DNA from 4 places in the Mesorhizobium sp. USDA 4775 genome. Region 4 is predicted to be linked to each of the others. Evidence: riboswitches for the same ligand, from Rfam matches in the RefSeq annotation. Region 4 holds a riboswitch; each other region holds the start of a gene.
The links. A riboswitch is a leader RNA that binds a small molecule or an ion and turns the genes downstream of it on or off. The one in region 4 is predicted to bind cobalamin.
Positions count from the first base shown of each region.

Region 1: another riboswitch for cobalamin. It lies ahead of ACVILI_RS06650 (aromatic ring-hydroxylating oxygenase subunit alpha); the one in region 4 lies ahead of bluB (5,6-dimethylbenzimidazole synthase).
Region 2: another riboswitch for cobalamin. It lies ahead of ACVILI_RS22670 (CbtB domain-containing protein); the one in region 4 lies ahead of bluB (5,6-dimethylbenzimidazole synthase).
Region 3: another riboswitch for cobalamin. It lies ahead of ACVILI_RS16090 (DUF1636 family protein); the one in region 4 lies ahead of bluB (5,6-dimethylbenzimidazole synthase).

Region 1 covers NZ_JBSSFM010000001.1:1,312,775-1,320,046, forward strand. Annotated here, with positions in the region: gene arfB (alternative ribosome rescue aminoacyl-tRNA hydrolase ArfB) at 1-151, shown strand, start outside; gene lysM (peptidoglycan-binding protein LysM) at 241-705, shown strand; gene ACVILI_RS06640 (alpha-ketoglutarate-dependent dioxygenase AlkB family protein) at 932-1,561, shown strand; gene ACVILI_RS06645 (hybrid-cluster NAD(P)-dependent oxidoreductase) at 1,661-2,758, opposite strand; gene ACVILI_RS06650 (aromatic ring-hydroxylating oxygenase subunit alpha) at 2,779-4,026, opposite strand; cobalamin riboswitch at 4,141-4,341, opposite strand; gene ACVILI_RS06655 (DUF680 domain-containing protein) at 4,838-5,035, shown strand; gene ACVILI_RS06660 (DUF680 domain-containing protein) at 5,108-5,311, shown strand; gene ACVILI_RS06665 (DUF680 domain-containing protein) at 5,379-5,615, shown strand; gene ACVILI_RS06670 (ABC transporter ATP-binding protein) at 5,701-6,813, opposite strand; gene bglA (beta-galactosidase BglA) at 6,845-7,272, opposite strand, start outside.
Region 2 covers NZ_JBSSFM010000001.1:4,630,788-4,638,059, forward strand. Annotated here, with positions in the region: gene cobD (threonine-phosphate decarboxylase CobD) at 1-312, opposite strand, end outside; gene cbiB (adenosylcobinamide-phosphate synthase CbiB) at 311-1,285, shown strand; gene cobO (cob(I)yrinic acid a,c-diamide adenosyltransferase) at 1,282-1,911, opposite strand; gene cobU (bifunctional adenosylcobinamide kinase/adenosylcobinamide-phosphate guanylyltransferase) at 1,913-2,428, opposite strand; gene ACVILI_RS22665 (CbtA family protein) at 2,421-3,227, opposite strand; gene ACVILI_RS22670 (CbtB domain-containing protein) at 3,243-3,422, opposite strand; cobalamin riboswitch at 3,456-3,653, opposite strand; gene ACVILI_RS22675 (aromatic ring-hydroxylating oxygenase subunit alpha) at 3,785-4,954, shown strand; gene ACVILI_RS22680 (MFS transporter) at 4,958-6,157, opposite strand; gene ACVILI_RS22685 (heparan-alpha-glucosaminide N-acetyltransferase) at 6,512-7,272, shown strand, end outside.
Region 3 covers NZ_JBSSFM010000001.1:3,312,175-3,319,446, forward strand. Annotated here, with positions in the region: gene ACVILI_RS16070 (ABC transporter permease) at 1-576, shown strand, start outside; gene ACVILI_RS16075 (substrate-binding domain-containing protein) at 646-1,635, shown strand; partial or broken gene ACVILI_RS16080 (DMT family transporter) at 1,763-2,721, opposite strand; gene ACVILI_RS16085 (class I SAM-dependent methyltransferase) at 3,042-3,656, shown strand; cobalamin riboswitch at 3,866-4,071, shown strand; gene ACVILI_RS16090 (DUF1636 family protein) at 4,094-4,561, shown strand; gene ACVILI_RS16095 (ABC transporter ATP-binding protein) at 4,558-5,346, shown strand; gene ACVILI_RS16100 (ABC transporter substrate-binding protein) at 5,394-6,341, shown strand; gene ACVILI_RS16105 (FecCD family ABC transporter permease) at 6,341-7,272, shown strand, end outside.
Region 4 covers NZ_JBSSFM010000001.1:2,773,125-2,780,396, forward strand. Annotated here, with positions in the region: gene ribB (3,4-dihydroxy-2-butanone-4-phosphate synthase) at 1-182, shown strand, start outside; gene ACVILI_RS13260 (MFS transporter) at 240-1,463, opposite strand; gene ACVILI_RS13265 (TetR/AcrR family transcriptional regulator) at 1,583-2,191, shown strand; gene ACVILI_RS13270 (hypothetical protein) at 2,286-3,269, shown strand; partial or broken gene bluB (5,6-dimethylbenzimidazole synthase) at 3,437-4,015, opposite strand; cobalamin riboswitch at 4,117-4,296, opposite strand; gene ACVILI_RS13280 (histone deacetylase family protein) at 4,418-5,344, shown strand; gene ACVILI_RS13285 (exodeoxyribonuclease VII small subunit) at 5,348-5,599, shown strand; gene ACVILI_RS13290 (DUF2277 domain-containing protein) at 5,699-5,965, shown strand; partial or broken gene ACVILI_RS13295 (pirin family protein) at 6,006-6,928, shown strand; gene dxs (1-deoxy-D-xylulose-5-phosphate synthase) at 7,030-7,272, shown strand, end outside.

The DNA of each region.
Region 1 (7,272 bases), 1.5 Mb from region 4:
GCTCACGGCGCTTGTCGCCAAGGCCGCCGAACCGCCGCCGCCACCCCGCAAGAAGACGCGCCCCTCGAAAGGCGCGGTGGAGCGGCGGCTGAAGAGCAAGGCTGGACGCGGCACGATCAAGAAGCTGCGCGGCCGGGTGGAAAACGACTAAGCACCACACCAGCCGCGTGCATAAAACGGCTTTCCATTTCGCACCGCAGATGCGAGGTTTCGCCATTGCCACAGCAAGGGAGACCAGAGATGGGCATGTTCGATTTCGTCAAGAGCGTCGGCAAGAAACTGGGCATCGGCGGCGACGAGGAAGCCGCACCCACGGCCGACACGCTCAAGAAGGAGCTCGATTCACACAAGCTCGGCACCGATGGCGTGCAGGTCGTCGTGCAGGGCGACACGGCGGTGCTGAAGGGCGTGGTCAAGGACCAGTCGATCTTTGAAAAGGCGGTCATCGCCGTCGGCAACACGCTGGGCGTCTCCAAGGTGCAGGCCGACGAATTGCAGGTCGCGCCGGACGCCGGCAAGGCAGCTGCCCCGGCCAAGGAACCGACCTTCTACACCGTCCAGAAGGGCGATAACCTCTGGAAGATCGCCGAGAAAAGCTACGGCAAGGGCCAGGGCGCCAAGAACACCGCCATCTTCGAGGCCAACAGGCCGATGCTGACCCACCCGGACAAAATCTATCCGGGCCAGGTGCTGCGCATCCCCTGATTCGGCTGCCAGGCAGTCTCGAAACGGCTTAATCAAGCGCCGCGCATCCGAAAGGACGCGCGGCGTTTTCGATTTTGCCAGTTGCGCTTCAGCGAGGCCGTGATGGTGCGGCCCTGACCCAGATAGCAATAGCCGCAGCAGTGCAATCGGCGACGGCTTTCGGGTCGCTGTTTTCCGTTGATGGTGGCATCTTGCGGGCTCGAACCATCTCAAGGTGCGCTATTCCATGCTCGTTCTGCCCAACGGCGTCCGCCACATGCCGGCCTATCTCTCCCGCGCTGTTCAGGAGGCGCTGGTCGAAGAGGTGAGAGGCATCATCCAGCAGGCGCCGCTGTTCGTCCCTGCCATGCCGCGCACCGGCAAGGAGATGAGCGTGCGCATGACCAACTGCGGCCCGCTCGGCTGGGTCACCGACAAGGAGCGCGGCTATCGCTACCAGCCGACGCATCCGCTGACAGGAGAGCCATGGCCGCCGATCCCGGAGGGCCTGCTCGAGCTGTGGCGGCAGGTGTCGGGCTATCCGAATCCGCCGGAGGCCTGTCTTATCAATTTCTACACGGCCGACGCGAAGATGGGCCTGCACCAGGACCGCGACGAGGCCGATTTCTCGGCGCCAGTCGTCTCCGTCTCGCTGGGCGACGATTGCCTGTTCCGGGTCGGCCAGACGACGCGCGACGGCGCCACCAAATCGTTCAGGCTGAAGAGCGGCGACGTCGTCGTGCTTGGCGGCGAGGGCCGTCTCGCCTTCCACGGCGTCGACCGCATCTATCCCTCGACCTCGGCGCTGCTCAAGAACGGCGGCAGGATCAATCTGACGCTGCGGCGGGTAACGAAGCCGCACGAGAACGCCTTATAAGCCGCTCCCGAGGCACGTCCCTATCAAGGCCGCAAGGGTCCTGGAAACAACAGCCGCAACTGCCTGGCAAGGCTGCGGTGCCGGGGCCGGCCGACGCTGTCACGCCTCGATTTCGAGAGCCGAAAGCGGCTTCGAGCAGCAGGCGAGGATGAAGCCGTCATCGATCTCGTGATCGAGGATGCCGCCATTGTGGCTCATCTCGACGGCGCCGGAGACTTTCTTCACCTTGCAGGTTCCGCACAGGCCGAATTCGCAGGCCGCTGGGATCCGCACGCCCGAGGAGCGCGCCGTCTGCAGCACGGTCTGGCCGGCGACGCACTCGGCATCGACATCCGAAAGCGCGAAGCGGATCGGTGTGGCCTCTACGGGAACGGCGATGCCGTCTTCCCCGGGCGACGCGAACGGCGCCGGGACTTCCTCCACCGCGGGGGCGGCAAAGCTCTCCTGGTGGTATTTCGTCATGTCGAAGCCGGCGGCTTCAAGCATGCCGCGCACGGCGCGCATGAAAGGATCCGGACCGCAGCAGAAGATCTCGCGTTCGCGGAAATCGGGCGCCAGCAGCGGCAGCCGGATCGCGTCGATGCGGCCCATATGGCCGTACCAGCCCTCGCGGCTCGACCGCTCCTCGATCATGAAGCCGAGCGACAGGCCCGGCATATGGCCGCCGAGCAGTTCGAGCTCCTTGCGGAAGATGATCTCTTCCGGGCGACGCGCGCAGTTGACGAAGCCGACATCGGTCCATGGCGCGCAATCGTTCAGCCAGCGCAGCATCGACATCATCGGCGTCACGCCGGAGCCGGCCGAGATGAACAGATATTTGGCCGCCGGATGGCTGTGCAGCGAAAAATCGCCGCTCGGCCCATAGGCCTTGACGTGCGAACCGGGCACCAGGTGATCGAACATCCAGCGTGTGCCGATGCTGCCGGCCTGCGCCTTCACCGTCACCGCGATCGAGAACGGCCGCGACGGCGACGACGACAGCGTATAGGTGCGCATCAGCGGTCCGTCCGGCGTCGGCAGTTCCAGCGTCACGAACTGGCCCGGCTTGTAGCGGAACCAGGTCTGGTTGTCGGAGCGGAAGGTGAAGGTCTTGACGTCAGGCGCCTCGTCGCTGACGCCGATCACTTCCAGCACCTGCAGCCTGTCGTTCCAGGGCGCCATCTGGTCGAGATGGCGATAGAGGCCAAGATCCGTCATCGCGTTCATCCCCAAACCCCTCAGGCGACACTGCGCAGGGCCGGCCGGCCATCGTCGGCAAGGCGCGGACCGATGAAGCGGGCGTACCAGTCGACAAACTGGATCACGCCGCCCTCATGCAGCTCCGAATAGGGGCCGGGTTCATAGGCCGGCGACTGGATGCCGAAGGCGTTTTCCTCGACGATGCGGCGATCCTGGTCGTTGGTCTCGGTCCAGACATGGGTGAGTTCGGCAAGATCGTAGTCGACACCCTCGACCGCATCCTTGTGAACCAGCCATTTGGTCGTCACCGCGGTTTCCGTGGCGCTGATCGGCAGCACGCGGAAGGTGACGGCGTGGTCGCCCAGAATGTGGTTCCACGTCGTCGGATAGTGATAGAGCAGCAAGGAACCGATGCGGTCGGCGGAGACGCTGTCGGACAGGTTCTTCTTCACCGCCCGCTTGCCGGTCATCGTGTAGCTGACCGCATCGCGCAGCAGCGGCGCGCGGGTGGCGCGGTATTGCCCAGCCGGATCGATGCGGAACTTGCTCGGCAGGCCGGCCGCTTCGCATTTGGCCCAGTGTGCCAGCATCTCCGGATCGCTGTCGGCGCCTTGCACGCCGGTCACCGTCGGGGCTTCCGGGAAGGTTTTGCACAGCTCCGGGTGATTGCCGGCGCAGTGGTAGCACTCGCGGTTGTTTTCCCAGACGAGCTTCCAGTTGCCCTTCTCGACGATCGTGCTCTCGAAGGCGATCTTGGCTTCGCTGAGCCGGTGCGGCTTGAGATAGGGTTCGATCATCGCCCGCATCGGCGAGAAGTCGGCGGGTTCCTTGGCCAGGCAGATGAAGATATAGCCGGCCACGCTTTCGCAGGCGACCGGCTTCAGGCCGAACTGGCTCTTGTCGAAACCGTCGGCCATCTGGCGGGCAAACAGCAGCCTTCCGTCCAGCTCATAGGTCCATTGGTGATAAGGGCAGACCAGCTTGGCGGCCATGCCCTTGTCGGTGTTGCAGACCCGGCTACCGCGGTGGCGGCAGGAATTGTGGAAAGCGTTGATCTTGCCCTGCTGATCGCGCACCAGCACGACCGGATAGTCGCCGATCTGCACGGTGATGAAGCTGCCGGGCTTGGGCAGTTCGCAATCATGGCCGACGAACAGCCAGTCGCGATACCAGATCAGCTCCATGTCGAGCTTGAAGAAATTGGGATCGGTATAGAAGGGCTGCTCGAGCGAGAAGCCCTCTCTGCGGCTGTTCAAGAGCCTCAGCATATCGTTGCGCGCATCCATGCCCTGTCCTCATACTTAAAGGACTGAACTGGTGGTGATTGAGGAAGGATGAGACGCAGGCCGGCGAAAGCCGGGCGCGCGCCATCCGCCTCTTGACCGCCCACCGCGATCAGTCGAGTTCAAAAATCTCGGGCTGGTTTCCGGGCTCTGGAGTGTCCTTGCGGACGGTCGCGACACCTTCCCAGGCTTTCGCCCAGTGGTCTCCCGTTGCGACTTGAACTCCATCACCGTTGCGGGGGCAGCGCCGGATTTTGACCGGCTTCCCAATTCTCCGCCCCGTCGTCACGAAGCGGCACCTGAGATGACATGATCTAATCACGACGGCGTTTGCGACATCGGCATGAAAGCGACATCGCATCCATGCGGCGCGACACGCATGCGCAACGATCTGGGCGCGGACAGCGGTCACGAAAATCGTCTTCGCCGTTAGCTGTACTGGCTGTCAAAATCGACCCGGAACAGGGGCAAAAAAGGTTAACGGTTTCGAAAAGTGACTATTAGCGGATTCTAAAATCGAACCGAACGGTTCGTTTCTGTTGACGGTGCGTGCAGGACGGTGTGAACACTGGACCTCCGATACAGTCTGTGATCTTGCGGCTGGCTTTTATTAAGTGATTGATATTAAGAAGAAAAATTTATGGCGAGGAAACCTCTGGCACAATTTCAAGTGGTGGATTCTTGGTCCACACGGAACAACTTCGTGATTGGAAACGGCGATCTGGCTTTCCCACATCGGGGCTGTCCGAACGACGCGATTTCAATCCCAAGACACGCCGCTAGACGGACGGAAAAAAATACTGGAGTACTAAAAATGAAAAAGACTGTTCTCACTGCCGCCGCCCTTCTGGCCATTTCCGGCAGCGCCTTCGCTGGTAGCGACCACTACGGTTCGAATGCCGCCGCAGCCACGACTGTCGACAGCTCGTACACCGCTTCGACCAAGAAGTCGGAACCGGCTGCTCAGACGCCTGCCCAGGGCGCAGATCACAACCTCTTCGGCAATAACTAACAACGGGTCCCGGCTAATGGCGGGCTTTTCGCCCGCCGCTCTGGCCGATCTTGAGAAACTCAGGAGACTAACATGAACAAGTTCATCCTTGCTGCCGCCGCCGTCCTGGCCATTTCCGGCAGTGCCTTCGCTGGCAGCGATAACTACGGTTCCAACGGTGCCAACCAGCCGGCCGCTGCGGTCGACCATTCCTACACGGCTTCGGTCGACAAGTCGGCTCCGGCCACCCAGGTGCCTGCTCAGCAGGGCGCTGACCGCAACCTCTTCGGCAAGTAATGCCGGTTCACGGAAATGGCGGCGATGCCGGCCATTCCCGTGAAATCCAGAAATTCAGGAGACTAACATGAACAAGCTCATCCTTGCTGCCGCCGCCGTTCTGGCCATCTCCGGCAGCGCTTTCGCGGGCAGCGACAACTATGGCTCCAATGGCGCCAACCAGCCCGCCGCAACTTCGGTCGACAACTCGCGTACGGCTTCGATCCGCGAGAGCGGCTCGCCCGTCTACAAGCTGCTCAATTCGTCGGGCGACGTGCAGAAGTCCGCTCCTCAGGGCAGCGACCGGAACCTCTTCGGCCGTTAACAGCCGAAGCTGATCTCCAAAAAAAGAGCGGCGGGCCTGGCCCGCCGCTCTTTTTTGTTGCCTTGACCCAGCAGGACCGGCGGCCTCAAGCCGCTTTTGCTTCCGGCTTTTGCAGCGCGAAGGAATGTCCGTCCGCATCGAAGATATGCAGGTCCTCGGCACCGGCGCTCAGCCGCAATGTCGAACCGCGCTTGACCTCGACATTGCCGGGCAGCTTGGTCACCAGGGGCAGGTCGGCGCGGCCGATATCGACATAGACCAGCTGGACCTCGCCGAGCTGCTCGACATAGTCGACCGTTCCCTCGAACAGATAGTCCGCGCCGCTGGCAATCATCAGGTCTTCCGGCCGCACGCCGAAACTGACCGCCGCGCCCTTTGCCGAGGCCGGCGTCGTGATCGGCACCGTCGCCTTGCGGCCGCCGACATGGTTGACGACGGTCGGGTTGCCGGTCTTGTCGATGGTTGCCGGCAGGATGTTCATGGCCGGCGAGCCGATGAACTGGGCGACGAACAGATTGCCGGGTTTCTTGTAAAGGTCCATCGGCGTGCCGACCTGTTCGACATGGCCGTCCTTCAGCACCACGATGCGGTCGGCCAGCGTCATCGCCTCGACCTGGTCGTGGGTGACATAGATCATCGTCGTGTTGGGCATCGATTCCTTGAGCTTGGCGATCTCGATGCGCGTGGCTACGCGTAGCGCCGCGTCAAGGTTCGACAGCGGCTCGTCGAACAGGAACACTTTCGGATTGCGCACGATGGCGCGGCCGATGGCGACACGCTGGCGCTGGCCGCCCGACATCGCCTTGGGCAGCCGGTCGAGATATTTGGTCAATTGCAGGATTTCCGCCGCCTGCCGCACGCGGCGGTCGATCTCGGCCTTGTTCTCCTTGCCGATCTTCATCGAGAACGCCATGTTGTCGTAGACCGTCATATGCGGATAGAGCGCGTAGGACTGGAACACCATGGCGATGCCGCGCTTGGACGGCGGCACGTCGTTGACCACGTCGCCATCGATCTTGAGTTCGCCCGACGTGATTTCCTCGAGCCCGGCGATCGAGCGCAGCAAGGTCGACTTGCCGCAGCCCGATGGACCGACGAAGACGATGAACTCGCCCGATTTGATATCGAGGTCGATGCCGTGGAGAATGTTGAGATTGCCGTAGGACTTCTTCACTTGTCTCAGATTGACATCGGCCATTGGTGTCCTCCCAGTGATTTCCTCAAAGATTTCAGTCTATGCGCCCGAACCAGGCGGCGTAGCCGCCAAGCTCGACCGAACCGGGGCTCGCCTGCCCGGAAAACCCGTGTCCCGGCAAAGGTTGCAGGGATCGGCCGCCAAGGTCAACCTTGGCCGGCTTGGCGCCGAGGTTAAAGACGCAGACAACCTGCTCATTGCCGGCGCGGCGCGTGAAGGCGACGGTGTCGCCCTCGCTTTCGATGAAGGTGATGTCGCCCTTGGCCAGCGCCGGATGGGCGCGGCGGAAGGTCAGGAAGCGCCGGTAGTGCTCGAGCAGCGAAGCTTGGTCGCCTTGCTGGACATTGACCGCCTGCGCCAGATGCTTGGCCGGCACCGGCAGCCAGGGCTTGGCCAGGGAGAAGCCGCCATTCTTGGCGCCGCCATCCCACACCATGGGCGTGCGGCAGCCGTCGCGGCCCT
Region 2 (7,272 bases), 1.9 Mb from region 4:
CCCCAGCACCAGAGCCTTGCGGGGCCTGACCAGCGATGCCACGCGCGGCAGCAGGATCTGCGTGCCGGGCGCCGCGACGACATTGGCCGGCGACGGCGCGCCATAAGTGCTGGCCGCGATCTCCATCAGCTCACACGCCCGTGCCGCTTCCGGCAATCGCCACAGCGAGGTGGCGGGCAGGTCGAAAAGCGGGTAGGAGTGCGGGTTGATACCGGTCGAAAGGTCGACGAAAGGCAGAGGAGCGTTGGGGAAAAGCGCCCTCGCCCTGCCAAGACTCCCACCATGGTCCACCGCTCCATCAAGAAGCTTCATGTCTGTCCTGATCGCTTTCCTGTCACTGGCCGTCGAATTTGTCCTGGGTTACCCGGACTGGCTCTTCCGCGCCATCGGCCATCCGGTGACGTGGTTCGGCAGGCTGATATCCTTTCTCGACTTGAGGCTCAACCGCGCCACTGATCCCGACGCGTTGCGTCGCCAGCGTGGCATCCAGGCGCTGCTGATCATCGTGCTGGTGCCGGCGATGATCGGCCTTTGCGTGCAGCTTGTCCTGCTCTGGTTCGTACCCCTGGGGTTTTTCATCGCCGCGCTTCTGGCGACATCGCTGCTGTCGCAGAGGAGCCTCTACGAACATGTCGAGGCCGTGGCTGACTCGCTCGAATCGGGCGGCCTCGCAATGGGCCGTGTCGCCGTCTCGCGCATCGTCGGCCGCGATCCCGAAGCGCTCGACCGTGCCGCCGTCTGCCGCGCGGCGATCGAGAGCCTGGCCGAGAATTTTTCCGACGGCATCGTCGCCCCCGCCTTCTGGACAGGTGTTGGCGGGCTCGCCGGCGGCGCTGCCTACAAGGCCGCCAACACCGCCGATTCGATGATCGGCCACCGCACCCCCCGCCACGAGGCTTTCGGCTGGGCGGCGGCGCGCTTCGACGACTGGATCAACCTGCCGGCATCGCGGCTGACGGCGCTGCTGATCGTGCTGGCGGCTTTCCTGGTCAAGGACGCCGATCCCCGCAATGCCTGGCAGGCTGTGCGGCGCGATGCCAAAAAGCACCGCTCTCCCAATGCCGGCTGGCCGGAAGCAGCCATGGCCGGCGCGCTTGGCCTGGCGCTTGCAGGCCCGCGCAGCTATGGCGGCATCGTGGTCGACGACGTCTTCATGGGCGAAGGCGGCCTCCGCGACGTCGACAGCGGCGACATCAGGCGGGCGCTGAAACTCTACCGCGTCGCCGATTATTTGCTGATCGCGTTGTTCGCCGTGGTTTCGGTCATCGCCGTTCTTGCGTTCTAGAACTCGATCCCCTGCTGCGCCTTCACGCCTGCCGAGAAGTGGTGTTTGGTCACGCCCATCTCGGTGACCAGATCGGCCGCCTCGACCAGCGCCGGCTTGGCGTTGCGGCCGGTGACGACGACATGCAGGCCCTCGCGGCGCGCCTTCAGCGCCGCAACCACCTTGTCGAGATCGAGATAATCGTAGCGCAGGGCGATGTTGAGCTCGTCGAGCACGACAAAGCTGATCGAGGGATCGGCGATCAACTCCAGTGCCTTGGCCCAGGCGGCCTCGGCGGCGGCGATGTCGCGCTTCAGATCCTGCGTCTCCCAGGTAAAGCCCTCGCCCATCGCATGCCAGACGACGCGGTCGCCGAAAGCGGCAAACGCATCCTTCTCGCCGGTGTGCCACTTGCCCTTGATGAACTGGACGACGCCGACGCGCTTGCCATAGCCGAGCATCCGCAGCGCCAGGCCGAAGGCGGCCGTGGTCTTGCCCTTGCCCGGACCGGTGTTGACGATCAGCAGTCCCTTTTCGACCGTCTTGCTCGCCACCTCGGCATCCTGCACCGCCTTGCGCTTGGCCATCTTGGCGCGATGGCGCTCTTCGTCCCGGTCCTCGGTGGGCTTGTTGTCGATGTCGGTCATGTCACTTCACCTTGAGCGGTAGCCCCGCCACCATCAGCAGCACCGTATCGGCGATCGCCGCGACCTGCTGGTTGAGCCGGCCGGCGTCATCGCGAAAACGGCGCGCCAGGGCATTGTCCGGCACGATGCCTTGCCCGACTTCGTTGGAGACCACGAACCAGGGGCCGCGCGGCCGCGACAGCACATCCGCCAGCCGCCGGCACTCGGCGCCGACATCGTGATCGGCCAGCATGTGATTGGTCAGCCACAGCGTCAGGCAGTCGATGAGCACCGGCTGGTTGTCCGGCAAGGCCTCGAGCGCGCCGGCAAGGTCGAGCGGCGCGTCGATGGTCGTCCAGCCTTCGCCGCGCCGCGAGCGGTGCAGCGCGATGCGCTCGCGCATTTCGTCGTCATAGGCTTGCGCGGTGGCAATATAGGTCCACGGTGACGGCAACGCCGTCGCCAGGATTTCGGCATGCGCGCTCTTGCCGGAGCGCGCACCGCCGATCATGAAGGTCAGCTTGTTGCGATCAGGCAAAGCTGTCGCGCAGGCTGGTCGCCGTGCCAGTGAAGCGTCCGCGCACCACGCCGACGACGGCGCCGAGGACCAGCCAGAACACCAGATTGGTCAGCGTCACCGCCACCACGAACTGGTGGTGCAGGCCCTCCGGGATCGGCGTCTCGAAGCTGTCGGGCTGCGGCGCGCCGACAATGTGCGGAGCAACGATCAGCGCCACGGCAAGGATGGCCAGCGGTAGCGACTTGCGGAATGCGATCAGGCCGAGCCCGATAGCGGTCGCGATCACGGTTGCCACCCACCAGATCTGGCGCTGCGTCAGGTCGGCGGCCGGCATGGCCGGCAGTTCCGGAGGCAGGCCGAGACCGGGCGCCAGTGTGAAGATGGCAAAGCCGGCCAGACCCCAGAACACGCCCTGGCGCCAATTGCCGATGCCGCCGGCGAATTCCGAAACCGCGACCAGGATCAGCGCGAAGCCTATGCCGGTGACGACATTGGACACCACGTTGAAGGCAAAGCGCTCGAAGCCGTCGGCCGGTGCCCAGCCTTCGTCTTCGGCCGGAGCGGCGGCTGCGGCCGGTGCCGGGGTCGCGGCGCTCATCGAATTTGCCGCCGGTGCGGCCGAACTCATCGCGTTGCCACTGGCGGCCCCAGTCGGCGCCGCGGCATGGTCATGGCTATAGCCGCCTTCGGCCTGTTCGTAGACTTCCGCCTTGAGGATCAGCGGTACGGTGGCATAGGCCTGCATGCAGGCAAGAACGACGCCGGCCACGAGCCCTGCGATCGCCGCGATGAACACGACGTTGCGAAACAGATTCATGATGTCAGATCCTCGTCAGTGGCAGGGAAACGCCATCGAATGCCGGTTGTCATGACCGGCATTGTGGACCGCTTCGATATGCGAGAAGCCGACAAAGCCGACGATGAAGGTGCCGAGCAGTGCGGCGAGCGCCAGCTGCATGAAGCGCGACTGCGAGGAGACGGAGGCGCCGAGGGAGACGGAAGCGGTATTCATATCTTGTCCTTTCACCCTCCACCCGAGGGCCTGTCAGTTTTGCCGTCGTCGGCAGGTCTCCTGGCTCACGGATCAGCGCCCTTCCCCACCTTCCCGAAGACGAACCTTCAGTGGCATATGGAGAGGACTACCGCACACAGTTGCGGGGGCAGCCACGGCATTGGGCAAGAATTTCGCCCGCACCGCATTCCCTCTTGGCTCCAAAACGGAACCGACGACTGCATGACTATAGGGAAAATCGCGACACGCGGCAAACCAAATTCCGCCGGCAAACAGCGCGATTGCGCCATGCCGTTTCCAGGCACGAGAATTGACAATTCTTCCTGCCGGGTGTCGGCTGGCCGCTTCACAGGAAGCCAGCCATGCAGCCCACTGCCAGCGAGCGCGCCCCTTACAATGGCCTGACCCAGGCCGAACCGACCCTGCCCTCATCGGCCTATTGGGATGGTGAGAAGTACCAGCGCGACCTCGATGCCATTTGGTACAAGAACTGGCTGCTCATCTGCCGCGAGGCCGATCTGGCCCAGCCGCTGGCCTTCCGCCGATTCCGCATCGGCACGCAGGACATCGTCGTGCTGCGCGACGACACCGGCGCGCTGCGCGCCTTCCACAACACCTGCCGCCACCGCGGCTCGCAGCTTTGCCAGGAGAGCGAGGGCCGGCTGAAGGCGCGACTGATCACTTGCCCCTACCACGCCTGGTCCTATTCGCTGCGCGGCGACCTCGTGCGCGTGCCGTCGAAATCCTTGCCCGATGGCTTCGACAAGGCCGACCATCCGCTCTACCGCGTCGCGCTCTCGGTGTGGCGCGGTTTCGTGTTCATCAATCTGCAGGAGGATGCGGCGGGCTCAGCGCAGGCATCCTTCGACCCGGCCTCCGGCAATCTCGGCAACTGGCCGCTGGAAACGCTGGTATCAGGCCATGTGCTGCGCAAGGTAACGCACTGCAACTGGAAGATCTTTTGGGAAAACTTCAACGAGTGCCTGCACTGCCCGGGCGTCCACAAGGACCTCTCGCGGCTGGTGCCGATCTATGGCCGCGGCCTGATGAGCCGGCACGACGATCCCGAATGGACGCGCCATGCCGACAATGACGCACCGGAATTTTCCGGCGGCCTGCGCGCCGGCGCCGAGACCTGGTCGCGCGACGGCCAGGTGCACGGGCCGGTCTTCTCCGGATTGACGCCAGCCGAACGCGCCGCCGGCCAGACCTACGCCACCAGCCTGCCCTCGATGTTCATCGTCGGTCATGTCGACTATGTCAGGACCGTACGCCTGGTGCCGCTCGGCCCGGAAGAGACCGAACTTGTCGCCGAGTGGCTGTTCGCGCCCGAGGCGCTGGCCGCGACCGATATCGACAACATCGTCGCCTTCGGCACACAGGTGCTGGAAGAGGACGCCGCCATCTGCGAGGTCAACCAGAGGGGCCTGCGCTCGATGCGCCACCAGGCCGGCGTGCTCATGCCCGAGGAGTATGAACTGCACCGCTTCCACAACTGGGTGCGCGAGCAGCATGCGGCACTTTCACCGTGATCCTCACAGAGACTTCGGCAGGTAACGCCAGGTCACGAACCCGCAAACCGCCGCCAGCAGGCCGAGCGTGACGAACACCGAGCCCAGTCCGAAGAAGGCCAGCACCACCGAATAGACCAGCGGCGGCGTCAGCTCGGAAAAATCGAGATAGGTGCGGTAGACCGCCGCCATCTGCGCCCGCTCATAGGAGCGCACCGAACGCATGAAGGCGGTCGAGCCCAACGCATCGAGCGCTATGGTGAAAAAGGCGCCGCACAACAGGAAGGCGCCGGTGAGCAGCGGCACGGTTTCGCCGACCGTGCCCGCCGCCAGAAGCATCGCCGACATGGCGAAATAGGCAAATGTCATGGTGCGCCGGCCGCCAAAGCGTTTTCCGGCCTTGCCCCAGAAGATCGCCATGAACAAAAGCGCGTTGCCGGCCGAAACCAGCAGACCGCCGGCCAGCTTGCCCTCGCCGGTGATCACCATGAACAGTGGCCCATAGACGAAGAACGTCGTCCAGAAGCAGGAGCGACCGAAGGCGATCAGCCAGGCAAGCCTCAATCTGGGCTGCGCGACGAAGCGGCCGATATTGGCGAGCGGATTGGCCGGCCGTGTCTTGCCGGGCCGGATCGACGGGTTGTCGCCCAGCCGATAGGTCCAGAACAGTGCGAGCAGGGCCAGCGCGAACACCGCCACCGCACCATGCGCGGCGTAGATGCCGAATCGCGTGTAGAGGAAGATGCCGAGCGTCGGCCCACCGGTCCAGGCGAGCATCGACCACGCCATGCGCAGCGATTCGGCCTGCATGAAGTCGGTCTTGCGGATGTGGTCCATGATGTAGAGATTGAGCGTGATCGAAAGTGCACTGGCGCCCATCACCCGGCACAGCATGCCCGCCAATTGCCCGGCCAGCGTATGGGTGACGAAGAACAGCGAGCCGATGGCGAGCAGGCAGGCGCCCGCGGTGTAGACCCAGCGCCGGGCAAAACGGCGGATCAGCATCGGCATGAACAGGGTCACCGACAGGCCGAGCAGCGCCACGATGGTGTAGAGGATCGAGACGATCTGCTCGTTGTGCAGGATCTCGTAGGCCTGGATCGGGATGACGCTCGACACCGTGGCGCGAGCGAAGGATTCGACAGCATAGAGCGAGGCGAAGGTGCGCGCATCCGCGGCCCTGAGGGCCGGAAGCCAGATCGGATGGCGCACATGGGTGGACATTGCTTCCCCAAAGCAGAATCACCGGTCAAATCTGCCTTGGCCGTTCCCGGACGATTAAGAGGAAACCGACGCATAGGCCGTGAAAAGCGAAGTCGGTCAACGACTTCCCGGCGCTGGCCCAAGGTGTGTTGAGATTCAGGTCAGGCCGAGCCGAAAATGGCGGTTTTCGAGAACTGGAGCGGAGCGGACATTCAGGTCCGTGAGCACCGGAAGCGCAGAAAGCCGCCGTTTGCAGGCCGGCATCACCTGAACATCGGCACACCTCAAAGCGTCGCTTGATCCGGTGCCCCGGCCTTCTTCTGTCCGGTCCAACCGTGATAGTTCTCACGCAGGGCTGAATCAGATCGCGAGACCATGACCATCCATACGCCGACCGCACCCGTTCCGGAGCCTTCGAAGCGCATCGTCGCCATAGACATCGTGCGCGGCGTCGCGCTGCTGGCCATGGCGAGCTACCATTTCACCTGGGACCTGGAATTCTTCGGCTATACCGATCCAGGCCTCACCGCCTTCGGCTGGTGGAAGATCTACGCGCGCTGCATCGCCTCGACCTTCCTGTTCCTGGTCGGCGTCAGCCTCTACCTCGCGCATGGCCAGCAAATCCGCTGGAACGGTTTCTGGAAGCGTTTCGCCATGGTCGCCGGAGCGGCGATCGCCATTTCGGTGGTCACCCGCATCGCGACGCCGGACGGATTCATCTTCTTCGGCATCCTGCACGAGATCGCGCTCGCCAGCCTGCTCGGCCTCGCCTTCCTGCGGCTGCCGGCCCTGCTGACGCTTGTCGTTGCGGCGCTGGTCATCGCCGCGCCCGTCTATCTGCGCTTCGAAGCCCTGGACCATCCCTGGCTGTGGTGGATCGGCCTGTCGGCGATCAATCCACGCTCCAACGACTATGTGCCGCTGTTTCCATGGTTCGGCGCGGTGCTTGTCGGCATTGGGGTGGCGAAACTCGTTTCAGCCTCCGGCCTGCGAGCTCGCCTGGCGAGCCTCATGCCCGGCCGCCGGGCCAATCCGCTGGTCTTCATCGGCCGCCACAGCCTCGCTTTCTACCTGATCCACCAGCCGCTGCTGATCGGCTGCGTCTGGCTGTTCTCGCAAGTCATGCCGGCCCAGGT
Region 3 (7,272 bases), 540 kb from region 4:
GTCGTCTCGGGCAACCAGTACATCAACATTTCCTATGGCGACGGGCCGGGGCTGGCACCGCCTGTGTTTGCGATCCTCGGAGAGCGGCTGTTCAACAACACCGTGCCGGTCGCCACCATCGTCTTCATCGTCTTTGCCGCGATCGCAACGATCGTGCTCAACACGACGCGCTTCGGCCGCTATGTCTTTGCCGTTGGCGGCAACGAGCGCGCGGCGCGCATTTCCGGCGTGCCCGTTTCGATGGTGAAGATCTCGGTCTATGCCATCACCGGTTTTGCTTCGGCTCTGGCCGGCATCGTGCACGCCGGCCAGTTCAATTTCGGCAGCGCCAATGACGGCATGGGCTACGAACTGACAGCCATCGCCGCCGTGGTCATCGGCGGCACAAGCCTGTTTGGCGGCGCCGGCTCGATGGTCGGCACCGTGGCCGGCACCATCATGCTGGGCGCGCTCGCCAACATCCTGCAGCTCAACAACATCACGCCGGCAATGCAGTTACTCGCGACCGCCGCGATCATCGTGCTGGCGGCAGTGCTTCAATCCCTCGTTCGCCGCCGCGAGGGTTTGGGTCGTTAGGAGGAAGGCGGCAACAAAGTCGAAGTCAACCAAGGTCTGGCCCCCGGCCCGACGAGGAGGAGAGTGAGTATGAAGACCACAAGACAAGGAACGAGGCGCACGCTTCACGCCGTGCTTCTGGCAGGCGCGGGCCTGTGCATTGCGGGATCCGCCCAGGCTGCAGACCCGATGGTCAAGGCCTGCGCCAAGGACGGCCAGTTCATCATCGGCTTTTCGCAGGCCAACAATGCCGAGCCCTATCGTCAGCACGTCAATGACGAGCTGACCGCGGCGGCCAAGACCGTGCCGGGCTTCACGCTGCAGATCGCCGACGGCGCCGGCAACGTCAACACGCAGACCTCGCAGGTCGACAATTTCATCACCCAGAAGGTCGATCTGCTGCTGATCTCGCCCTTCGAGGCGGCACCGCTGACGCCGGCGGTGAAACGCGCCATGGATGCCGGCATCCCGGTCATCGAGCTCGACCGCAAGACGGTCGGCGATCCCGGCAAGGACTACACCGCCTTCATCGGCGGCGACAATTACAAGATCGCGCTCGAGGCCGGCAAATACACCGCCAAGACCTTGCTGCCGGATGGCGGCGAGGCGGCGGTGCTGGAAGGCTTGCCGAGCTCGACGCCGGCGGTTGAGCGGCTGAACGGCTTCAAGGACGGCGTCAAGGAGAATGCCAAGATCCAGGTCGTCGCCGAGCAGGCCGCCGACTGGGTGCCGGACAAAGCCCAGACCGCCTTTGCCGCCATGCTGCAGGCGCATCCCGACATCAAGGTGCTCTATGCCTCCAACGACATGATGGCGGCCGGCGCGCTGCTTGCCGCCAAGGGAGCTGGCAAGGACGTCAAGATCATCGGCACCGACGGCCTGCCCGGACCGGCCGGCGGCATCGAGGCCGTCGCAAAAGGCGACTGGGCGGCGACCTTCACCTATCCGACGGGCGCCAAGGAAGCGATCGAGATGTCGAAGAAGATCCTGCTCGACTGCGCGACTTCGGTGGAACCAACGGTGACGGTGGAAACGACCGCGATCACGGCGGAGAACGCCAAGCAACTGATGGGGAAGTGAGGGCCGGAGAGCCCGGCACTGAACTTGATGCGCAAGGCCCCGGAAGGGGCCTTGTTCGTTTTGGGGGGGCCTGCCGAAGAATGGCAACTTCATGGCGCACTTCGGTCATTCGCGCGGCTATAGATTTCTACGCCACGCGTGGTTGAGCTGGCCTGGGTTTGACCACGGTGGCGAGTATGATGCCGGCGACAATGAAGGCCGCACCGACCAGATCGTAATCGTGCAATTCCTCGCCGAGCAGCAGATAGGCAAGCATGGCGACGAACACCGTCTGCAGGTAGAGCAGCATGCTCGCCCGACTCGCGCCGAGTGTTTCCACGCTCTTGTTGTAGAGATAGTACATCAAGGCGCCGCCGGGTCCTGCCAGATAGGCGAGCGCGAGAATGCTGTGGACGTCCATGGCGGAGCGTGCGTCGTTGAACAATTCCCACAAATGGAAAGGCAACGCGACCAGCGCACCGGCGCCGAGCAGCAGCACGACCATCGGCAGGAGTTCGATGCCGAATTTGGCACGGCGCAAAAGCACGGTGTAGAGGCCCCAGCAGAACGCGCTGCCGACGATCCACAACTCGCCGGCGTTGAACTCGAGTTGCAGCAGCGCCGTCAGGTTCCCGTGGGCAACGATGAAAATCATTCCGGCGAGCGCAACCAGCGCGCCAAGCGACTTCCACAGTCCGAGCGGTTCGCCAAGCACGAAACGCGCGAGCACCATCGTCATGACAGGCGAAAGCGCCATGATGATGCCGGCCGTGGTGGCGTTGGTGTCGTTGAGGCCATGGTAGATCATACCCTGGCATAGGGTGAGGCCGATCGCCCCCACGGCGACGACCTCCAAGGCGCGAGTTCGCAAAAGCCCAATCATGGCGTCGTGATGACGGTGCACAATCGGCAGTAGGATGGCGCAGGCAAGCGTCAGCCGCCAAAAGCAGAGCCCCAGGGCGGCATTTCAGGCGCCACCCATTTGGCCGCGATATAGACACCAGCCGAAAGCAGCCAGCACAGGATGGCGGCCGGATAGCCGGTCAAGGAGGATATGGGCCCGACCGCGGGTTGCGCGGCTTGATGCGCTATCGGCATTGCCTGCATGTCATGTCCTCCCCTTCGATGACGTCTGCCGACGGGGTAACATAGCCTGCGTCGTTGGGTCGTGCATCCGTTTTGAAGGGTGAGGTCGCGTACGCTTTTACTTTGGTATCGGGAGGTCGCGTGTCAGCTTTTCGCGTTGCATAGCCTGGCAGTGGCGGTTGGCAGTCGACCCAAATGTGACATTTAGTTCTGGTCGCGCTCCTGCCAGGATTTGGCATCCCGCCCCAACCGCTTACCTTGCGTTCAACTCCGCCATATAAGCATTCGAAATCCCGGGGGCGCCGCGAATGCTAGACAACTACAACCTCGACCGCTTCGGCGTGATCCACCAGATCGACGCCACGCCGATCACATACGACAAGCAATACATTTCCTATTACGAGGATCTGAGCGACCGGACCATCAAGCTCGGCTATCAGCGGCTTGGCTGGGTGCTGGGGATCACCGGTGAGATACCGCGGTCCGTGTTGGAGATTGGCTATGGCACCGGCACCTTCATTGAGGCCGCCAAGATTACCGGGGTTGCCGACTGTGCCGGCTGCGACATCACCAAATTTCCGCTGCCCGAGGGCGTCCGCTTTGTCGATTGGGACGAGGCGCTCGCCGGCTCGTGGGATCTCGTCGCCATGTTCGACGTGCTCGAGCACATTCCGGATCTGGGTTTCCTCGCCCGCCTTCAGACCCGCCACCTGGCCATCGCCGTCCCTTACTGCCGCTGGCGTGAACTCGGCGCCGATGGCGATGCATGGTTCCGGACGTGGCGCATGCGTCTGCCCAACGAGCACCTGCACCATTTCGACCGTGACTCGCTGGTGGCGCTTCTCGCGCACTACGGCTTCGAATGCGTGACGCTGAATTGCTTTGAAGACGGGATCAGACTGCGGCCAGGCGAAGCGGGTCCAAATATTCTGTCAGGCTTTTTTAGAAAGCTGTAGCGCCGGTTTCCCTCGGCGACCGCGGCCAGGTGTCATGCCTCCTGCCTGGTGACCGCTCGCGGCTGAAAACCGAGGTACCGCCGAAGATTTATTGCGCGAGGACAGGGGTTCACATCGTCGAGAAATATCGCTTCAACGTAATGTTATTACATATTCTACGAAGCGCAGCGACATCGCAAAAAACCCATTGCGATGCGATCGATGGAAATCTACGGTGGGTGCGTGATGGTCCCCGCGCCGAAAGGCAAGGGGTGAAAAGGGAACACGGTGAGACCCGCAGAGGTCGAGACCGTGGCTGCCCCCGCAACTGTAAGCGGTGAGCAAGATCCGACGTGCCACTGGCCGGCAAGGCTGGGAAGGCAGGATTGCGCTGAGACCCGCGAGCCAGGAGACCTGCCATCACCGAGTTGACCGGACGGGGTGTGCCGGGAGGAGACGTGGACGTCGGTCTTGTCGTCCGGCTCGCCAGCATCCTTCCGTCGCTAGTTTTGGAAAGTGACGGAAAGTTGGACGGCGCCATCGATCATCGCATCATCGTGTGCACGCTTTGCCGTGACATCCCGACCGGCATCAGGTCGGGCGAAAGCCTGTGTGCCGATCTGCGCTCCCGGCTCGCGGCCTGCCAGGAACCCACTGTGGCGCATGGCTTCACGATCGAAGGCGTCGAATGCATGGCGGGCTGTGCGCGGCCGCTGACCGTGGCCTTCCAGGCGCCAGGCAAGGCTTCCTATCTCTTCGGCTCCATCGACGCCGAGGCCGACGCCGGCGATCTCGTGCGATTTGCCAGGCTTTACGCCTCGCTCGCCGACGGCTGGTGCAATTCCGGACAGCGTCCGCCGCGGCTGGCGGGCAAGACGCTGGCTCGTATTCCCGGACCGGCCAAGTTTGAGGGCAACAGCCGATGACAACGCCGCTTCTCGAAGCCCGCGAACTCTGCGCGACGGCGAATGGCCGCGACCTGGTCCACGCCGTCAGCCTGTCGGTGGCCACAGGCGATCGCCTTGCCATCATCGGCCCCAATGGCGCCGGCAAGACCACGCTGCTGCGCATGCTGTCGGGCATGCTCAGGCCAAGTTCCGGCGAGGTGAAGTTTGGCGGGCGCCGTCTGGACCGTATCTCGACCGCCGAGCGGGCTCTGCATATCGCCGTCGTTGGCCAGACCGACCAGCCGGACCCGCGGCTGGCGGTGATCGACTATGTCGAGCTCGGCCGCGTCCCGCATGCCGGCCTGAGACGCAGGAGCGAGGAGCGCGACATCGTCGTCGACGCGTTGCGCCGGACCGGCCTGTTGCCGCTGCTTGGCCGCAGCATCGGCTCGCTGTCGGGCGGCGAACGCCAGCGCGCCCAGCTGGCGCGCGCCATCGCGCAGCAACCGAAGGTGCTGTTCCTCGACGAGCCGACCAACCATCTCGATCCGCGCGCCCGTGGCGAATTGCTCGAACTCGTTGCTGGCTTCGGCATGACAGTGATCGCGGTGCTGCACGATCTGACTTTGGTGGCGCCCTTCGCCACCAGGGTCGCGGTGATGAACGAAGCGCGGCTGCATGCGCTGGCCGCGCCGCGCGAGGCGCTGACCCAAAAGCTGATCCGCGAGATTTTCGGCGTCGACGTGTTTCGCCTGCGCCATCCGACCGAAGACCGCGAACTGACGGTCTTCGATGTTCCAAACCGCGCCGCGCCGCCATCCTGATCGAACCCATCCCTCATCCGACATTGTTCAACCAAGGAGCAAAATCCGTGAAACGTCTCATGCTGTCGCTCGTCTTCTCGCTGCTGGCTTCGTCAGCCTTCGCCTTCCCGGTCACCGTCGACAGCTGCGGCAAGCCGCTGACCTTCGACGCGCCGCCCAAACGCGCCGTCATCCATGATCTCAACATGGCCGAGATGGCCTTCGCGCTGAAGCTGCAGCCGTCGATCGTCGGCCTGACCGGCATCACCGGATGGTACAAGGTCGGCCCCGAATTCAAGGCCGAGCAGGGTTCTATTCCCGAACTGGCGCCCAAATACCCGACGCTGGAAAACCTTGTCGCCGTCGAGCCCGATTTCTTCTTCGCCGGCTGGTACTATGGCATGAAGCCGGGCGGCGACGTGACGCCAGACACGCTCGCCCCGCACGGCATCAAGACGCTGGTGCTGACCGAAAGCTGCGTCCATCTCGACAAGAACCGTCCGGCTGCCTCGATGGATCTGCTCTATGGCGATGTCGAAAAGCTGGGCAAGATCTTCGGCAAGGAGACCGAAGCCAAAAAACTTGTTGCCGGCTGGAAGGCGCAGCTCGCTGATATCACTGCCAAGGTCGGCGGCGCAAAGGGGACGCGGGTGTTCCTTTATGATTCAGGTGAGGACAAGCCGTTCACCGCCGGAAAATTCGCCATTCCGAGCGCCATGATCACGGCGGCGGGCGGCGACAACATCATGGCCGACATGGACACCAGCTGGGGCAACACGGATTGGGAAACCGTGGCGTCGCGCAATCCGCAATTCCTCATCCTGCTCGATTACCAGGATGGCGGCGGCTACAAGAAACTGCTCGACTTCCTCAAGGCGCACCCGGCGATGAAGGAGACGGACGCGGTCAAGAACGAGCGCTTCGTGGCGCTCCGCTATGCCGAACTGACGCCCGGCCCGGCAAACATCGAGGCGATCGGCAAGATCGCCAAGGCGATGCATCCGGAAGCGTTCTGATGCTTCTTGCCCCTGGGCATAAATCCGGTGCGCTTTCAGGGCACAAGGCGTTCGCGCTGGCGACAGTGGCGGGCACGGTAGCGGTCGTCGCCCTCGTGCTGCTGTCGATCGCCTATGGTTCGACACTGATCCCGCTGACCGACGTCATCGCCTCGCTTGGCCATGCCGTCGGATTGAACGAGCACCAGGTGTCGGGCCCGGTCGGCAAGATCGTCTTCGATCTCAGGCTGCCGCGCACGATCCTGGCGGTCTGTGTCGGCGGCGGCCTCGGCATAACAGGCGCCTTGCTGCAGACGGTGACCCGCAACGATCTTGCAGATCCCTTCCTGTTCGGCCTGTCGTCGGGGGCGGCGGCCGGTGCTGTTTCCGTCATCACCGTCTTTGGTGACAGTTTTGGCATCTGGACCTTGCCGGTCGCGGCCTTCACCGGCGGCATACTGGCCGCCTGCATCGTCCTGCTGCTGGTCGCGCGGGTGCGGGGGCAGGGGCCGGAACGGCTGATCCTCGCCGGCCTTGCCGTCTCCTTCCTGTTCACCGCCTTGACCAACTATCTGGTCTTTGCCGGCGACCAGCGCGCCGCCCATTCGGTGCTGTTCTGGACGATGGGTGGGCTCGGGCTGGCGCGCTGGGACAATGTCTGGCTGGGCGCATTGGGCGCCGGCACGATCGCGGCCTACGGGCTCTGGAACCATCGCAGGCTGGACGCCTTCCTGGCGGGTGAAAGTGCCGCCGAAAGCCTTGGCGTGCCGGTGGCGCGGATGCGCAGGACGACGTTTCTCGTCGCCGCCTTTTCGACGGCAATTCTTGTCTCGGTCGCCGGCGTCATCGGCTTTGTCGGGCTTATGATCCCGCATTTGTCGCGGCCGCTGGCCGGTCCCTTGCATCTGCGGCTGATCGCCAGCTGTGCGCTGTTCGGGGCGGTGCTGTTGCT
Region 4 (7,272 bases):
GCGACCGCGAGGATCACGAAGAGGCGCGCCGCCGCGAAAACGAATGGCGTGAAATCGGTCTCGGCGCGCAGATCCTGAAGGATCTCGGCATTTCCTCGATCAACCTGATCGCCTCGCGCGAGCGTCATTATGTCGGCCTCGAAGGGTTTGGCATCCACATCGCCAAGACCGAGATCCTCTAGAATATATCGATATTCGGGTCAGGTCGGCCTGACCTGAATCTCAACTTATCCTGCCTGTCACTCGGCCGGAACGGCGGCTGCTTCGCATCCGTCCAGCTCGCATTTTTGCGTGGCAAGGATGCGCTGGCCGAGCAGCACGGTGGCGAGCGCAATCGTGCCTGATGCCACCGAGACCCAGAACCCGTTCTGGGCGCCGAACGCATCCACCACGGCGCCGGCGGCGAAGGAGCCCAGCGCCATGCCGATGCCGATCCCGGTGGTCACCCAGGTGATGCCTTCGGTCAGCATCGCTTCCGGCACATGCCGTTCGATCAGGCCGAAGGCCGTGATGAAGGTCGGCGAGATCGCCACGCCGCTGATGAAGACGGTCAACGCCAGAAGCGGCACGCTGCTGGCGGTGAGCGGCAGTAGCGTGCCGAGCGTGACCAGGGCGACCGCGATGGCAAGCTGGCGTTGCAGTGGACCCTTCAGGTTGAGCGCGCCGACAATGATGCCGAGCACGAACGACCCCAGCGCGTAGACGCCGATGACGAGGCTGGCGGCGCCGGGCTGGCCGAGCTCTTTTGTGATGGCCACCGTGCTCACTTCCGTCGTCGCGAAGGTGGCGCCAATGAAGATCAGGGCAAAGGTGATGATCTGCACTGGCCGCAGGCGGATCGCCGAGCCGCTCGAGCCGTGGTCCACCGGGCGCACTTGCGGCTCGGTCGATCTCTGCAGGATGAACGCGGTCGACCCCAAGGCGAGGAACAGTGTGCTCGCCAGCATGCCCGCTTCCGGAAACAGGGCGGCGCTGAGGCCGACCGACAGCGATGCGCCGGCGATGTAGACCAGTTCATCCGCCGCCGATTCGAAGGCGAAAGCGGTGTTCATCTCGGGCCGGCCCCGGAAAAGCTCCGTCCAGCGCGCGCGCACCATGGCAGGCATACTGGGCATGGCCGCCGCCAGCAGCGCCGACACGAACAGCGTCCAAACCGGCCAGTCCTGATTGGCGGCCGCAATGAGAGTGATGAAGGCGAGCACGGAGATGATTGTCGTGGGCACGACGATCCGCGTCTGGCCAAGGCGATCGACCAGTCTTGATATTTGCGGCGCCAGGAATGCGTTGGCCAGAGCGAATGTCGCCGAGACGGCACCCGCCAACCAGTATTCGCCACGCGTCTGCGACAGCATTGCCACGATGCCGATCGGCGCCATGGCGATCGGCAGGCGCGCCATGAAGCCGGCGGCCGCAAAGCCCCTCGCTCCAGGGGCGCGGAAGATTTCTGAATAGGGGTTTTGCATGGGGTTCCTCGACAAAGGGCGGTTCGACAATTACATACGAAGCGTATGAGGATTAGATAGAGCATACGCGACGTATGTCAATTGGCATACGGAACGTATGTGAATAGGGCCAGACGGAAATGCACAGACCCCGCAAGGAAATGATCGCCGAAACGCGCGCCAAGCTGATTGCCGCGGCCCGCCAGGCCTTTGGCACGATCGGATATGCCGAGGCGTCGATGGATGATTTCACGGCATCGGCCGGGCTGACGCGCGGCGCCCTCTATCACCATTTCGGCGACAAGAAGGGACTGCTGGAGGCGGTTATCGCCGAAATCGACGGCGAGATGGCGGCCCGGGTGAATGAGGTGGCGTCGAGAGCGCCGACCCGCTGGCAGCATTTCGTCGACGAATGCACGACCTATATCGAAATGGCGCTGGAGCCGGAAATCCAGCGCATCATGTTCCGCGACGGTCCGGCCGTCTTGGGCGATCCGGCGCAATGGTCGAATGCCAATGCCTGCGTCGGCTCAATGACCGATCATCTGACCGCGCTGCAAGGGGAGGGGGTGGTCGTCCCGGGCGTCGACCCCGAGACCGCCGCACGGCTGATCAACGGGGCGAGCGGCCAGGCGGCGCAGCGGATCGCCAATTCTAACGACCCCGAAGCGACGTCGAAGATAGTGGTTGCGGCGTTCAAGCAACTGCTCGAGGGACTGCTCAGAAAACCGGGTTCGCAACAGAACTAAATCCTCGTTGGGCGCACCGCTGTCCACCGCTCATGATTGACAATCCTCGGGGTGAGCGCATCCTTTCCAGCCATCTCTGAGGGGAGATTCGGGCATGTGGGATTTCGATATCGGCATGTCGGTGTCCATCATGGTGCGGACCTGGCCTTTCATTGTCTTCCGCATGATCGTCTATTTCGGCATCACGCTGGCCTACATCATGGCGACCGGCACCGGCGCTTCCGTCGGCTATGGCGTCGGCCATATCTCCACCGATCCTGACGGGCCGATGTCCTTTGCCCTGTGGGGCGGGGTGGTCGGCTTCGGCGTGGTTTCGATCGCCGTCTATTGGATCCGCGAATACATCCTCTATGTCGTCAAGGCCGGCCATATCGCCGTGATGGTCCATCTGATTGATGGCCGGGATGTTCCCGACGGCCAGAACCAGATCGCCTATGCCAGGCAGGTCGTGACCGAGCGCTTCGCCGAGGCCAACATCCTTTTCGTCGTCGACCAGCTGGTCAAGGGCGCCATCCGCGCCATCACCGGCCTGCTCGGCGGCATCGCCGCCTTCCTGCCCATTCCGGGGCTGAGCGGCCTGGTCTCCTTCATCAACACGGTGATCCGCCTGTCACTCACCTATGTCGACGAGATCATCCTCGGCTACAACATCCGCATCAATTCGTCCTCACCGTTCGAAACCGCTCGGCAAGGCGTGGTGCTCTACGCCCAGAACGGCAAGACCATGATCAAGAACGCCGTCTGGCTGGCGGTCATCATGTGGGGTGTCTCCTTCGTCATCTTCCTGCTGATGCTGGCCCCGGCCGCCGCCATTCTTTTCCTCATGCCAGGGCAACTCGCCGGCTGGGCTTTCGTGCTCGCCATCGTCTTTGCCTGGGCCTTCAAGGCGGCCTTCATCGAGCCCTTCGCCATCGCCTGCCTGATGCAGGTCTATTTCAAGACCATCGCCGGCCAGGTGCCTGATCCGGCCTGGGATGCCCGGCTGGCCGAGGCGTCGTCGAAGTTCCGAGAGTTGAAGGACAAGGCGCTGGCCTCCTTTGGCGGCTCGCGCTGGGGCACGGCCGGCGCGACGCACTGATCGGCGGGATTCGCCTGCGCAGCAGCAACCGTGTTGAGGTGCGCCACCGCTGACTTGAGTGGCGTCTCTCCTTGCCCGCAAAAAGTCTCGCTCATGATCAGATCGGGCAGCGGCAGCCGCCGGCCCCAGCCATGCGTTTCCAGGTCCGGTTTGGATGCGAACTCGGAAACCCGGCCGACGCAGAGATATGCGATCGGCGTCACGTGCTCGGGAATGGACAGCAGGCTCTTCAACGCTTGCGGCTCGATGATGCTGACCCAGCCGACGCCGACGCCTTCGGCACGCGCGGCCAGCCAGAAATTCTGCACCGCGCAGACCGTGCTGTAGAGATCCATCTCCGGATTGTGCCAACGTCCCAGCGGCGAGTTTTTTGAGCGCTCGCGGTCGCAGGTGATGCAGATGTTGAGGGCGCTTTCGCAGATGCCTTCAAGCTTGAGCTTGCGGTAGAGCGCCTGTCTTTCCACTTCGATTTCAGGCAATTCCTGCTCGCGCGCGGCCAGGAACAGGTCGCGCACATCAGCCCGTCGCGCGGCGTCGCGGATGACGATGAAATTCCACGGCTGCATGAAGCCGACCGACGGTGCATGGTGGGCGGCAAGCAGAAGCCGCGCCAGCACCGCGTCGTCGAGCCCGGTGGGCAGAAAATGGCTGCGCACGTCGCGCCGCGTGAACATGGCGCGGTAAACCGCGTCGCGCGCCATCTGGTCAAATCCATCACCCATAGCAGCGGTCATGTGTTCCGGCATCGCTCGTCCCCTTGCGATTGCAATAGCTCCACACCGTCAGAGCGCACTTTGTGCATCCAAGCGGACGCACGTCGCTCCGATGCCGTCCGCCTGACCATGCGGATGACGATGCCTGCCAGGCCGGTCTTCTGGCTTGGGATCAACCCGCGTCCGGTGCCTTCCCGTCATCGACAGTGGCATTTACCGGCGCGGTCCCCCTCACAGCGTTGGGCACGCCACGGAATTCAACCGTGTTCCCGATTCTCCCGCTTGCGACGGGCACCAGGCAGTAGCGGCGACCTTACGCCGAAGGCTCGGCCGCGCCAATCCCCGCAGCGACGCCAATGGACGCAGGCGCGATTTTCCCCAGCCATCAAGCTGCAATGCATGGCCATCGCGGCGCCGGGGCACTAGATAGGGAGCATGACAACCCGTCTCTACACGCATCCGATCTTCCTCGAACACATCACACCGCCCGGTCACCCCGAGCGGCCGGACCGCCTGCGCGCCATCGAGCGCGTGCTCGACGACGAGGCTTTTGCCGCGCTCGATCGTGTCAAAGCGCCGGAGGGCGACGAGGCCACCATCCTCTACGCCCATCCCGCCGATTTCGTCGCCCGTGTGCGTGCCGCCATTCCCGAAGAGGGTATTGCCCGCATCGATGCCGACACCACCGCCAGCCCGAAGAGCTGGCAGGCGGTGATCGCCGCGATCGGCGCGGCCAACGCCGCTGTTGACGACGTCTTTGCAGGCCGCGCCGACAATGTCTTCGTCGCCGCAAGGCCGCCCGGCCACCATGCCGAAAAGACCACCGCAATGGGCTTCTGCTTCTTCAACACGGCGGCGATTGCGGCGCGCTATGCGCAGAAGAAGCATGGCGCCGAGCGTGTCGCCGTCGTCGACTGGGATGTCCATCACGGCAACGGCACGCAGGATATTTTCTGGGACGATCCCTCGGTTCTCTATTGCTCGACGCACCAGATGCCGCTTTATCCCGGCACTGGCGCGAAGACCGAGACCGGCGCCGGCAACATCGTCAATGCACCCTTGGCGCCGCAGACCGGCAGTGAGGTGTTTCGCGATGCCTTCCTGTCGCGGGTGCTGCCGTCGCTCGACAATTTCGCGCCCGATCTGATCATCATTTCGGCCGGTTTCGACGCGCATCACCGCGATCCGCTGGCCGAGATCAATCTGACCGAGGACGATTTCGACTGGGCGACCGGCCAGTTGATGCAGCGCGCCGCGCGCCACAGCGGCAACCGGCTCGTCAGCCTGCTCGAGGGCGGCTACGATCTGCAGGGACTGGCATTTTCGGTCGCCGCCCATGTCGGGCGACTGATGAAAGGATGAATGATGGCTGGTGAAACCAACGAAGACGTCAAGGCGATGAGCTTCGAACAGGCACTCGACGCGTTGGAGAAGATCGTCGATGATCTGGAGCGTGGCGACGTGCCGCTCGACCAGTCGATCAAGATCTACGAGCGCGGCGAGGCGCTGAAGGCGCATTGCGACCGGCTGCTGAAGGCCGCCGAAGACAAGGTCGAGAAGATCAGGCTGTCGCGCGACGGCAAGCCGGTCGGAACCGAGCCGCTCGACGCGGATTGAGGCGCGGAGTAGCCTTACCGGTTTTTGGACACGATCAAGGTTGAGGATTAAGCTCGTCCCGATTGAAACGGCTCCAGGACAAGAGGAGATACGGAAGCGATGTGCAGAAACATCAAGACCCTGTTCAATTTTGACCCGCCGGCAACCAATGACGAAGTGCGCGACGCGGCCCTTCAGTTCGTTCGCAAGCTGAGCGGAACGACACGGCCCTCGAAACAGAACCAGCATGCGTTCGATCACGCCGTCGAAGCCATTGCGGCATCGGCGCGCGAACTTCTCGATTCGCTCGAAACCAATCAGCACCCGCGCAACCGCGAAGAGGTGGCGGCCAAACTGCGGGCAAAAGCGGCGATCCGCTTTGCCTGATGCGGCCAGAGCGGTCCTCGACCGCTGACAAGGAGAGCCCATGAGCTTCTTTCCCGGAAAAGACCCTGAAGCCGGCGACGCCTTTGCCAGCGACCAGATCGAACTGATGGTCATCCCGAATGCCAAGGACATTGGCGGCTTCGAGGTGCGCCGCGCTCTGCCGACCGCCAGGCGGCGGCTGGTCGGGCCATTCATCTTCTTCGATCGCATGGGTCCGGCGATCCTGCGGGCAGGCCAGGCTCTCGATGTCCGTCCGCACCCACATATCGGCCTGTCGACGGTGACTTATCTGTTCGACGGCAAGATCCGTCATCGCGATTCCCTGGGCACCGAAATGGTGATCCAGCCGGGCGACGTGAATTTGATGACCGCCGGCCGCGGCATCGTCCACTCCGAGCGCACGCCGGAGGAATTGCGTGGAGCGCCGATGTCGATCTCTGGCCTGCAAACATGGCTCGCCTTGCCCGATGGCAAGGAGGAAGTGGCCCCGGTCTTCGAGAACACCGCCGCCTTGCGGCTGCCCGAGATCGATGCCGAAGGCGTGCGCGGCCGCATCGTCATCGGCGATTTTCAAGGGTTGCGCTCCCCCGTGAGAGCCGATTCCGAGACACTTTACGCCGACCTTAGGCTGGCGCCGGGCGCCAGTATAAAGATTCCCGCCGACGCGGAAGAGCGCGCCATCTACACGCTGGAAGGCGAGGTCGCGATTTCGGGCGACGTCTTTCCGGCAGAGCGGTTGCTGGTGTTCCGGCCCGCTGACGAGATCATCATATCGTCGCAAACCGCGGTGCGCATTTCATGCTTTTCGGCGGAGCCTCGCTTGGCTCGCAGCGCTACATCTGGTGGAATTTCGTCTCCTCGTCGAAGGAGCGCATCGAACAGGCCAAGCAGGAATGGAAGACGGGACGCTTCGATATCGTTCCTGGAGATGAGAAAGAGTTCATCCCGCTGCCGGAAAGCTGAGGAAATCGGCGAGGGGATCTGATTGATCCGCGTCACCGACACGCATTTACTTTCGCCGGCCGGCGGCTTATCCCGCCGTTGAACAGAAAGCCTGAGCACCCGTGAACGCAACGCCGCATACGCCGCTTCTCGACAAGGTCCGCATTCCGGCGGATCTGCGCGCGCTTGACGAGAGCGAATTGCCGCAACTGGCGTCCGAGCTTCGCCTCGAACTGGTCGACGCGGTGTCGCGCACCGGCGGCCATCTCGGCGCCGGCCTCGGCGTGGTCGAACTGACGGTGGCGCTGCATTACGTCTTCAACACGCCGGACGATCGGCTGATCTGGGATGTCGGCCACCAGGCC